Regions from separate parts of the Pseudoalteromonas sp. HL-AS1 genome, predicted to be linked through region 1. Evidence: predicted binding sites of a transcription regulator. Region 1 holds the regulator's gene; the other holds the start of a gene.
The links. Region 1 encodes sigma-54, which starts transcription at its own class of promoters, with help from an activator protein. Its sites were predicted from a motif close to GTTGGCACGNNNNTNGNNT; they were not measured.
Positions count from the first base shown of each region.

Region 1 (5,876 bases):
AGCGCTTATTACTTACTTTAAAAGATGTTATGCACAGCGGCGCAAATACACCTATTATTGATGTTTCACAAACAGTTAAAGATGCTCTAATAGAAATGTCAGCTAAAGGATTAGGTATGACAGCCATTGTTGATGAAAATCAGCAACTCGTAGGGTTATTTACCGATGGTGACTTACGTCGCATTTTAGAACAAAGAATTGATATTCATACAACACAAATAGATGTTGTTATGACTAAGTCATGCACTACAGCTACGCAAGATATTTTAGCCGCTGAAGCGCTCAATATTATGGAACGTAAACGTATAAATGGCCTAATCGTCGTCAATGAGAAAAACCAACCTATTGGCGCATTAAATATGCAAGACCTATTGAAAGCAGGAGTGTTATAAATGCAATTTGAAGAACTCTATCAACCGCTGAGCGATGATGCAAAAGCACGCGCTAAAAAAGTAAAACTACTTATATGCGATATTGATGGTGTATTTTCTGATGGCCGTATTTACCTTGGCAATCAAGGTGAAGAGCTAAAAGCATTTAATACAAAAGATGGTTTTGGCATTAAAGCACTTATAAACAGTGGCTTTGAAGTAGCTGTTATTACTGGTCGTCATTCACAGATAGTACAACAACGTATGAGCAGCTTAACCGTACAGCATATTTATCAAGGCCAAGAAAATAAGCTCATTGCCTATCAAGAATTAAAAGATAAACTCAACCTTAGCGATGAACAAATTGCTTATATTGGTGATGACGGTCCTGACATGCCTGTTATGGAGTTAGTAGGCTTTGCCGTTGCAGTAAATGATGCCCACCCACTTATTAAGCGTTTGTCACACTATGTAACGCAAATGCCTGGTGGTTTTGGTGCTGTGAGAGAACTCACCGATTTGCTCATGCTTGAAAATGGTAAAGCATTGACTACACAAGGCACTAGTTCATGAATGCAGCGCGCATAATATTAAGCGTTTTATTCATTAGCTGTATGGTTTGGCTTTGGTACCCTTATTTTACACAAACAAATATTGTGCCTCAGGCTGAGCCTGAAGTTATTGCTAAGCCTGATTACATAGCTATTGAGCTCAAACAGACAGCCTATGATGAGCAAGGTAAAATTAGCCACAAAGTCACTGCGGCTAAAATGGAGCTATACCAGCAATTAGGTTTCACGTTTTTCGAAAAACCCATTTTCACTTTATATAACGAACAACAAACGTGGCAAATAAATGCAGACGAAGCAACATTATACGAAGATAAACAATTAATTTTAGAAGGTAATGTGGTTGCCAAAAATTTAACCGATAACGCCATGATAGACAAAATCAATGCTGATAATATTCAGGTTGATATAAAGCTATTAACAATGCGTTCGGAGCAACCCGTCATCATCACTGGACCCAATTTAAAAATCACCGGTAAAGGCCTAGAAGCCGACTTAAAAACCGAAGTGATAAAACTAATTAACCATACGCGAACCATATACTATGACCAATAAAATATTAAAATCACTTATAATTCCTACACTTATACTAGCGTTTAATAGTAGTGCTGCAGAGCAAAACACGCAACCTGCTGCCAATCAAATTTCAATAAGTGCCGACAAGCAAGAAGGTCAATTGAAAGCTAATGTGGGTATTTTTGAGAAAAACGTTGAGATTATTCACGGTAATCGCCGCATTACAGCCGATCGCCTCGAAGTACACAAACGTGATGAACTTGGTGATAATAAACAATTATTAATTGCCACAGGTAGCCCTGCGCACTTTGAAGAAAAGCAATCAGACGGCACAACTATGAGCGCCAGTGCTGACGAAGTACGTTATGATGTATCTAAGCGTTTTTTAACGCTTGTTGGTAATGCACAAGTATCGCAAGCCGGACAAAAAATAAATGCTAAAAGCATTACCTACGACATAGAGCAGCAGCTCATCAGTGCCGAAAAAGATGAAAACTCAACTGACCGCGTTCACACAATTTTAGTACCGATCGAAACTAAAAAAAGTAAAAAAGGCGATAAAGGTCAACCATGAGCACATTAAAAGCAGAACTATTAGCAAAAAGCTATAAAGGTCGTGAAGTTGTAAAAAACGTCGGCCTTGAAGTACAAGCTGGCAGTATAGTTGGCTTACTTGGCCCTAACGGTGCTGGTAAAACAACGACTTTTTATATGATTGTAGGGCTTGTTCCTAGCGACAAAGGTAAAATATCTATTGATGATAACGATATTACTCTTTTACCTATGCATAGTCGTGCTAGATTAGGCATAGGCTACTTACCACAAGAGTCATCGATTTTTAGAAAGCTGACTGTTTATCAAAACTTAATGGCCATTTTAGAAACGCGCAAAGAACTAAATAAACAAGCCAGAGAAGACACGCTCAATAACTTATTAGATGAATTTAGCATACAACACATTCGTGATAGCCAAGGTATGGCATTATCGGGTGGAGAACGTCGTCGTGTAGAAATAGCACGAGCGCTGGCAGCAGATCCTAAATTTATATTACTGGATGAACCGTTTGCTGGTGTTGACCCTATTTCGGTATTAGATATAAAGAAAATAATAGAACATCTTAAAAATCGTGGGATTGGAGTATTAATTACCGACCATAACGTAAGAGAGACCCTTGATGTTTGTGAAAAAGCCTACATTGTTTCTCATGGGGAACTGATTGCATCAGGTACTCCAGAACACGTATTAAATGATAAAACAGTACGCGATGTTTACTTAGGCGAGCAATTTAGGCTGTAACATTTACGCCATGTCTTTAAGCATCTGCTAGTATTAATTATAACAACATAAAAGGATTGTTAGAGATACATGAGGCAATCACTACAGCTGCGCATGGGCCAGCAACTTACAATGACTCCACAGTTGCAACAAGCTATTCGTTTGTTGCAACTCAGTACATTGGATCTCCAGCAAGAAATACAAGAAGCTCTCGACAGTAATCCACTTTTAGAGGTTGAAGAGGCAGACTATTCTGAAGACGCTGCTGGTAAAAACGAGCAAAAAGCTGATACCGATGACATAACTGTTAGCGCATCTGCTGATGATGCTCCGAGCGAATATGAACAAGATACTGGTGAAGCACTTGCAAAAGACACGCTAAGTGACGACATGGCTATGGATGTTAGTTGGGATGAGTACATGAGTGCCGCCCCAGCAGCCTCATCAGGTCCAATGCCTGAAGACGAATCTATATACCAAGGCGCCTCTACTGAAACGCTCCATGAGTATTTAATGTGGCAATTACAACTAACGCCATTTAGCCCTACCGATGAAGCCATCGCTATTGCGATTGTAGAGGCCGTCGATGATTCAGGTATTTTAACTCTCAGTTGCGAAGAAATTTTAGAAAGCTTTAATCAAGAAAACGAAGATGATAACGAAGTCGAACTTGATGAAATTGAAGCGGTATTAAAACGCATTCAACTGTTTGATCCTGTTGGTATTGCTGCACGTAGTTTACAAGAGTGTTTGTGTATTCAGCTTAATCAATTTGATAAAGAAACACCTTACATTAATGAAACGAAAATGATTTTAACCGAGCATATTGATCTATTAGCAGCTCGCGACTATCGTACATTAATGAAAAAAACTAAGCTTAAAGAAGAAGAGCTTAAAGAAGTGATGACACTAATACATACTCTCAACCCAAAACCTGCAGATACTATTGTAAGGGAAGAATCTGAGTATGTTATTCCTGATGTGTCAGTTAAAAAAATTAAAGGTCGCTGGGTTGTCGAATTAAACCCAGATAGCATGCCTAAAATTCGTGTTAATAGCCAATACGCGGCAATGTCTCGCACTGTAAAATCAAGTGGCGACAGCCAGTTTATTCGCTCACATTTACAAGAAGCTAAATGGTTTATTAAAAGCTTAGAAAGTAGAAACGACACGCTATTAAAAGTTACTAATTGTATTGTTAAGCAACAACAAGGATTTTTTGAACATGGCCCTGAAGCCATGAAACCAATGGTTTTAAATGATGTCGCTGAAATGGTAGAAATGCACGAATCGACAATTTCGCGTGTGACTACTCAAAAGTACATGCATACACCCCGTGGTATATTTGAGCTTAAATATTTTTTCTCAAGCCATGTAAGTACTGAAAACGGTGGTGAATGTTCATCTACAGCAATACGTGCGCTTATCCGAAAATTAATCGCAGCAGAAAACTCAGCAAAACCATTGAGTGATAGCAAAATAGCGGATATATTGGCTGAGCAAGGAATTAAAGTAGCAAGACGTACAATCGCAAAATACCGTGAATCTCTTGCTATTCCACCGTCAAATCAGCGTAAAAGTCTGATTTAAGACGCTAAACTAAGAGGGTAATGCTTATGCAACTAAACTTAACTGGTCGTCACGTAGAATTAACCGATTCACTAAGAGACTATATTAATACTAAATTTGCGAAGCTTGAAAGACACTCTGATCATATTAATAATGTTCATGTCATTCTCGATGTAGAAAAATTAAATCAAAAAGCAGAAGCCACAATACACGTAAGCGGTGCTGAGCTATTTGCCTCTACAGAACATCAAGATATGTATGCCGCTATTGACTCGTTGATCGACAAGCTCGATCGCCAAGTAATCAAACACAAAGAGAAGCTTGCTCGACACTAATATGATGAAATTAAGTTCACTTATATGCCAGGACTGCAGCAAAGCTGCGGTCCTTTTTAATAGCAAAAAAAGAATTTTAGAGTTCATTAGCGAACTTGCTCACGACAAACTTCCGTATTTACCGCAACAAGATATTCTTAATGCTTTAATGAGCAGAGAGAAATTAGGTAGTACAGGTATAGGGCGTGGCATTGCTATTCCTCATGGAAGAATGAGCGGTGCAGAAGAGCCTTTGGCTTTAGTGCTCGTTAGCGAAACTCCAATAAACTTTGATGCAATCGATAATCGCCCTGTTGATATTTTTGTCGCACTCATCGTACCAGATGGCGATAACCAGCAGCACTTAAAGACTCTAGCAACCATTGCTGATAAACTAAACAACAAAGATTTTTGTAAACAGTTACGCAGTGCAAAATCTGATACTGAGCTTTACCAAGTTATTGTCGATCAATCATAGTTTTATAAAGGGTGTTAAATGGAGTTAATTATCATAAGTGGCCGTTCTGGTTCTGGAAAGTCGGTTGCTTTGCGCGTTGTAGAAGATTTAGGTTATTATTGCGTAGATAATATTCCAGTAAACCTACTACCTTCATTAGTTCGCAGTGTGTCTGATAGCTACGATAAAATTGCTGTTAGCATAGATGTGCGCAACATCCCTAAAGAACAAGATGAATTTAACGATATTCTTGAATACTTGCCTGGCTTTGCAAACCCTACGTTGTTTTATTTAGATAGCGACGATCAGACATTGATCAAACGCTTTTCTGAAACACGCAGATTACACCCACTATCAATAGACTCGTTGCCGCTTGATTTAGCCATCAAAAAAGAAAAAGAATTACTTGATGTATTAACCACTCGCGCCGACTTTATGATAGATACGACTGATTTAAGTGTTCATCAACTCGCTGAATCTATTCGTGAAAAGATTTTAGGTAAAAAAGATAAGCAACTGATTGTCACATTTGAATCATTTGGTTTTAAACACGGTATACCAAAAGAAGCAGACTACGTATTTGATGCACGCTTTTTACCAAATCCACACTGGGAACCAGAGTTAAAGCCTTTAAATGGGTTAGATCAACCGGTTAAAGACTATTTAGCTAATCACAGCATAGTGCAAAAATTCACATGGCAAATTCAAACATTTGTACAAACGTGGTTACCACATTTAGAACGAAATAACCGCAGTTATTTAACCATTGCTATTGGGTGTACAGGCGGGCAACATCGCTCTGTGT
Region 1 covers NZ_CP133569.1:655,347-661,222, reverse strand. Annotated here, with positions in the region: gene RB214_RS03105 (KpsF/GutQ family sugar-phosphate isomerase) at 1-392, shown strand, start outside; gene kdsC (3-deoxy-manno-octulosonate-8-phosphatase KdsC) at 393-944, shown strand; gene lptC (LPS export ABC transporter periplasmic protein LptC) at 941-1,495, shown strand; gene lptA (lipopolysaccharide transport periplasmic protein LptA) at 1,485-2,030, shown strand; gene lptB (LPS export ABC transporter ATP-binding protein) at 2,027-2,752, shown strand; gene RB214_RS03080 (RNA polymerase factor sigma-54) at 2,822-4,321, shown strand; gene hpf (ribosome hibernation promoting factor) at 4,348-4,635, shown strand; gene ptsN (PTS IIA-like nitrogen regulatory protein PtsN) at 4,640-5,092, shown strand; gene rapZ (RNase adapter RapZ) at 5,111-5,876, shown strand, end outside.

Region 2 (5,876 bases), 1.3 Mb from region 1:
AGCGTATTTGTTTAGCAACCTCGTCACCGTTTATATCTGGCAATTGCATATCAAGTAGTACTAAATCTAAGTCATCTTCGGTTTCGACAAACGAGAGTGCATCTTCACCGGTTTCAGCCCATAACACCTCATGCCCGCGTTGCTCTAATAAGTTTGTAGCAATCTCAGCATTAAGAGGCACATCTTCTACTAGTAGAATATACAAACCTCGGCCAACATAACTTTGCTCGGTAGGTGCTACGCATAAACTAAGTGGTATTTGCACTGTAAAGCAGCTTCCTTCGCCTTCAGTACTATTTACTGTAATTATCCCTTTCATTGCACTTACAAGTGCCTTAGTTACAGCTAAACCAATACCAGAGCCTATGGCATTAGTACCTTTTAAATCCGGCGCTTTGTAATACATATCAAATATATGAGCAAGCTGCTCAGGCGGAATACCTTGACCTGTATCCGACACTTTAATAACTAACCATGGGCCTTCTACACGATTTTCTCGGCTACATTCGAGTGTTACTTTACCCTGTTGAGTAAACTTAACAGCGTTATTAATTAAGTTCCAAACAACTTGGCGTAAACGAGTCGGATCGAGCTGTGCATAAATATCAAGCATGCCATTGCGCTTAATATCAAACTCAAGTTCTTTTTGCTCTGCTATTAAACCCGCAAAGTTAACTACATCGTTTATAAAGTCTGACACATTAATAGAGTTGGTCGCTATATCGAGCTGATCTCTATCTATTTTATCTAAATCAATAATATCGTTAAAAATATTGCCGAGCGTTTCAGCGCTCGAAAATATAGTATTACCCCAACTACGCTGCTGTTTGTTTAAGTCAGTATCAAGCAGCATTCGTGTTAAACCAACAATACCATTGAGCGGTGTACGTAGTTCATGGCTTAATGTGGCAATAAACTTACCTTTGTCTTTATAGGCCGTTTCGAGCGCTTGAGCGGCCTCCTTACGACTTGTGATATCACGACCAAAACCCAGTAGACCAATGTAATCACCTTCATCATTTATAAAAGGTAATTTACGCAGCTCAAACCAACGCGTTTCGCCATTTACTTCATAACCGACATCAATGGTCAGTGCTTTATGGCTTTGCTCTACTTCTTTATCGGTTTTCAAAACTTCAGATAAAAAGTGACTCGGGAATATCTGCTCAACCGTTTTGCCAATTAGTTCGCTACTTGATTTGCCCATTACTTCTTCAAACATTTTATTACAACCAGCAAACACGCCATTGTTATCGCGGTAATAAAATAAATCAGGAGATGAATCAACTATTGAGCGCTGCAGCATGCTTTGTTGAGCAAGTTCTTGTTGTGTTTTTTTACGCTCAGCAATTTCTCGTCGTAGTTCTTCGATAGCGCGGTGCTTGGCATGAAATGCCATTTTACGCTCATCAATTTCGATATTTAGACGGTTAATGTTATCTTTTAGGGTTTGATTTAAAAGCTTTTCTTGTTTGGTGGCGCTATCTAAATAAGCATATGAGGCATCTAGTTGTCGAATTGAATTAAGCAACACACTTATAATTAAAGGAGAAACCACAGCCGTAAAAAACACCACGGCTAAAATATCAACCAGGTGTAATTCGCCTATCGCCACATAATAAAACATGCTCGATAAAATAAGAGATACAGTTAAAAATAAAGTGTAACAAATAGCAGCGGTTTTAAATTCACCAAATCGCGTTATTGAGCTGGAAAGTACCCGAGCCCAAGGGCTCAAAGAATAATCGGTCATACGTAATTTTATCTCTTAGCTGTGTACTTAATATAAAGAAGGCAATGCGTATGTATAAACATACCATTTTCCCAGATTTTAGCATTTTTCTCCTACCACTACTCACGTTGTGCGATAAAAACAGAATTTTTCATGTTTGATTTAGCTCATCTATTAAACTCATCATTTCAGCAATAAATTATTTAGTGTAAAATGCCCCGCTTTATTATCCCCAAAATACGAGTAGCGCACATGCAAACCAATATGCCAGATATAGCAGACACTGCACCCGCTTTACAAACAGGTAAATTAGACTGGGTTGGCATGGGCGAAATAGAACTGCCATTTATTTTTGAATCCCGAGACTTATCTCCAGTTACAGTAAACACCAAAGCTCGTGCATTTGTAAATTTACATAAAGAAGATGCCAAAGGCATTCATATGTCACGTCTATTTTTGGCACTTGACCTGCTTTCAACCGAGCAGCAAGTCAATCCGCAAACAATAGCGCAGGCACTCGATACCTTTATAACTAGCCACGAAGGGTTGAGCGATAAAGCACAAATTGAATTTAAATTTGAATTACCGCTACGCCGTAAGTCACTATTAAGTGGCAAAGCGGGCTGGAAAAGCTACCCAGTTGTACTTACCAGTACAATTGAAAATAACGTTATTAGCTACGAGCTAACCGTAGATGTTACTTATTCTTCAACGTGCCCATGCTCTGCTGCACTTGCGCGCCAGCTTATACAAAACGCGTTTAACGAAAAGTTTAACCAAGAAACGTTGAGCCAAAAAGATGTGCACGAATGGCTAGGCACTACACAAGGTATTGTAGCGACTCCCCACTCGCAGCGCTCTATTGCCAACGTAAAAGTAAAGCTTGATAGCAACATTCAAGAATTTGACGTAGTTACGCTAATTAACACTCTTGAAGCTGAGCTTAAAACACCAGTACAAGCAGCAGTAAAACGTGAAGATGAGCAAGAATTTGCCCGTTTGAATGGTCAAAACCTTATGTTTTGTGAAGATGCAGCGCGTAAAATTAAAGCATTGCTAGAGGCAAACCATTACAGTGATTATTGGCTGCAAATAAACCACTATGAGTCACTGCATGCACACGATGCTGTAGCTATTGCAGTAAAAGGTATTAAAGGAGGCTACAAAGCTTAATCGCTGTGTAGCTATTGCTTGTAAACCAGCCGGTAATTATTTTATAACCCATACTTTTTAGGCACGTAAATTGCTTTGTTTGAGCAGTGTCAATTTGTTGTTATGGAGTTACCGTATGGAATTCGCTTTATTATTAATCCTAGTATTAGTTGTCGGGGCCTCTGTTGTTGCGTCAAAATTTAATGACGATGGCGGAAACCCGTATCCTTTTACTCGCAAGCAAACTGTTTTTACGCAGGTTGAAGGCGCTTTTTTAAATCTTCTAGAGCGTGCTGTTGGCGATCAATATAAAATTGTTAGTCGCGTTAAGTTAATCGACGTTATTGACTGTAAGCAAGGCCTTTCAGTAAAGTCTAAACGTGCTGCTTTAGCTAAAGCTAAAAATAAGCAACTCGACTTTGTATTAATCGATAAAGAAAAACTAACAATCATTGCTGCTGTTGACCTAGTTAACAATGCCAACAAAGATGGCCACAAAGCTCAACGCGACTGGTTTGTAAACGGTGCACTAGAGTCTGCGGGCATTCCACATATTCGTATGAAAGTTAAATCGGGCTACCGCCCTTCTGAAGTACGCGATGCAATTATGTTTAAACTTGGTAAGCCTGCAGCAACACAAACTCAGCGCCCTGTTCGTAATCGCTCACATAAGCCAGCGGTACTTTCACCTTCTCAGGCTAAAGCGCAAACCACGGCGTTAGCTGAAATTTAAAAAACGAATTAAATACTCTCCTAAAAAGTATTTAAAGCGAGCTCATAAACAAGCTCGCTTTTTTGTTTTTTATTGCTAACTTCACGTATAATCAAGTGATTCAAACTCAGGAATTAAACTTTATGAATGTTGGTATTATTGGCGCAATGGAGCCAGAAGTTAAAATTTTACGTGAAGCTATGCAAAACCCACAAATTTTAACTAAAGCAGGTTTCACTTTTTATACTGGCGAGTTGGCTGGTAACACGGTGACACTTGTTCAATCTGGTATTGGTAAAGTCGCATCAACTATTGCAACTACCTTACTGATCGATAACTTCAAACCTGATTGCATAATTAACACAGGCTCAGCCGGTGGATTCGATCCTTCTCTTAGTGTAGGCGATGTAGTAATTTCGTCAGAAGTACGTCACCACGATGTAGACGTAACTGCTTTTGGCTACGAAATTGGCCAAGTACCACAAATGCCGGCAGGCTTTGCAGCACACCCTAAATTAGTTGAAGCAGCACAGCAAACTATCGAACAAATCAGTGATGTTAAAACACTCGTTGGCTTAATTTGTACTGGTGACACATTTATGTGTGACCCTATACGCATTGATAAAGCACGTCGTGATTTTCCTACAATGCTTGCTGTTGAAATGGAAGGCGCTTCAATTGCACAAACGTGTTTTACGCTAAACACACCATTTGTTGTAATTCGCTCAATGTCTGATATTGCTGGTAAAGAGTCACCACAATCATTTGAAGAATACCTAGAAACAGCATCAATCAACTCATCTAAAATGGTTGTTGCACTTTTAGAAAAGCTTACAGCAGTATCTCTGTAAATGCTTAGCAATATTGTTCAAAATCACTTGGACTTTATTGCCTTTATACTAGCGCTCCTTGCTGAGCGCTTTATTCCCCTTATTAGCTGGTATCATCCTAATACGGCGTTAAATGCTGTTTTTAGTGCTATTGGCAAACGTATATACAAAAGCAAAGAACCTAAAAGCTATCAATATTTGGCAGCTATCCTCGCAAGCTCACTTATTTTAAGTGTTATTCTCATTATTGTAGTGTTACTACTCGAGTTTGCTTTTTATCCTGAATTACTCGCTGGCCTTATTTTATATTTATGCTTAGAAAGTAATAGCATTGATAAAAAAGCACTTCGCATTGCAAAGCTAACTAAACAAAATCAAAAATCCACAGCACGCGAATTACTAAAACCACTGCTTGCCCGTGAAGTTAATAGACTTTCATCTGCTGGTATTATCAAAGCATTAATTGAGAGCTTAATACTGCGCACCGCTCGATACTATTTCGTAGTCATATTTATATTTTTAGCATTTGGTCCTATTGCTGCCCTTGCCTATCGGTTACTTACCTTAATACAACAAGCCTGGCGTAGTGATATCCCCCCAAATAGTTACTTTTTAAAACCGCTTAAAACACTCTTGTTTATTATTGAATATATTCCCATGCGCTTACTCGCTTTAACTATTGCAGCAAGTCGAGCAAGCAAACAAAGCATGCATTATATAAAGCATTATGGCAGGCATTTTTATCAAACAAATACAGGCTGGCTCTTAAGCACATGTTCTGCATCGCTTGGCGTGCAGCTGGGCGGACCAGCTGTTTATTTTGGAACTCGCTTTAATAAAATGCGTATTGGTACTGATAGACTACCTACACCCGAGGATGTACCTGTAATAATTAATAGGTTAAATCAGGCCCGTGTATTTTGGTTGTTAGTAATAGCCAGCATTGAAATATTAAAATTGATTTAAAGGGCTCAAAATACGAGCACAAAAAAACCAGCCGCGGCTGGTTTTTTAGTTTTTAAACTGTGCTTAAGCTACAGTAATGTTTGCAAACTTACGTTTACCTACTTGGTAAATAGCCGTTGTGCCTTTTGCTATTTCAAGTTTGGTATCAGTGATTTTATCTTCACCGTTAAGTTTAACTGCACCTTGCTTAATCATACGCATTGCTTCTGATGTACTTACTACTAAATTTGCTTCTTTAAGCAAGTTAGCAATTAAAATAGTATCTTCTGCAATAGTGATTGTTAGCTCTGGGATTTCATCTGGTAACGCTTTTTTCTGAAAACGCTGAATAAAATCATCATGTGCACCTTGTGCATCAGCTTCACTATGAAAACGAGCAATTAGCTCTTTAGCTAGTTCAATTTTAATATCGCGCGGATTCGTACCTTGCTCAACACGTTCTTTTTGAGCTGCAATTTCTTCAATAGAAAGCGCACTTAATAAG
Region 2 covers NZ_CP133569.1:3,008,288-3,014,163, forward strand. Annotated here, with positions in the region: gene arcB (aerobic respiration two-component sensor histidine kinase ArcB) at 1-1,753, opposite strand, end outside; gene folE2 (GTP cyclohydrolase FolE2) at 1,985-2,905, shown strand; gene RB214_RS13950 (DUF2726 domain-containing protein) at 3,021-3,617, shown strand; gene mtnN (5'-methylthioadenosine/S-adenosylhomocysteine nucleosidase) at 3,740-4,447, shown strand; gene RB214_RS13960 (regulatory signaling modulator protein AmpE) at 4,448-5,392, shown strand; gene tyrS (tyrosine--tRNA ligase) at 5,456-5,876, opposite strand, start outside.
Region 2: the regulator sigma-54 is predicted to act here: its motif matches at 2,963-2,981, upstream of RB214_RS13950 (DUF2726 domain-containing protein).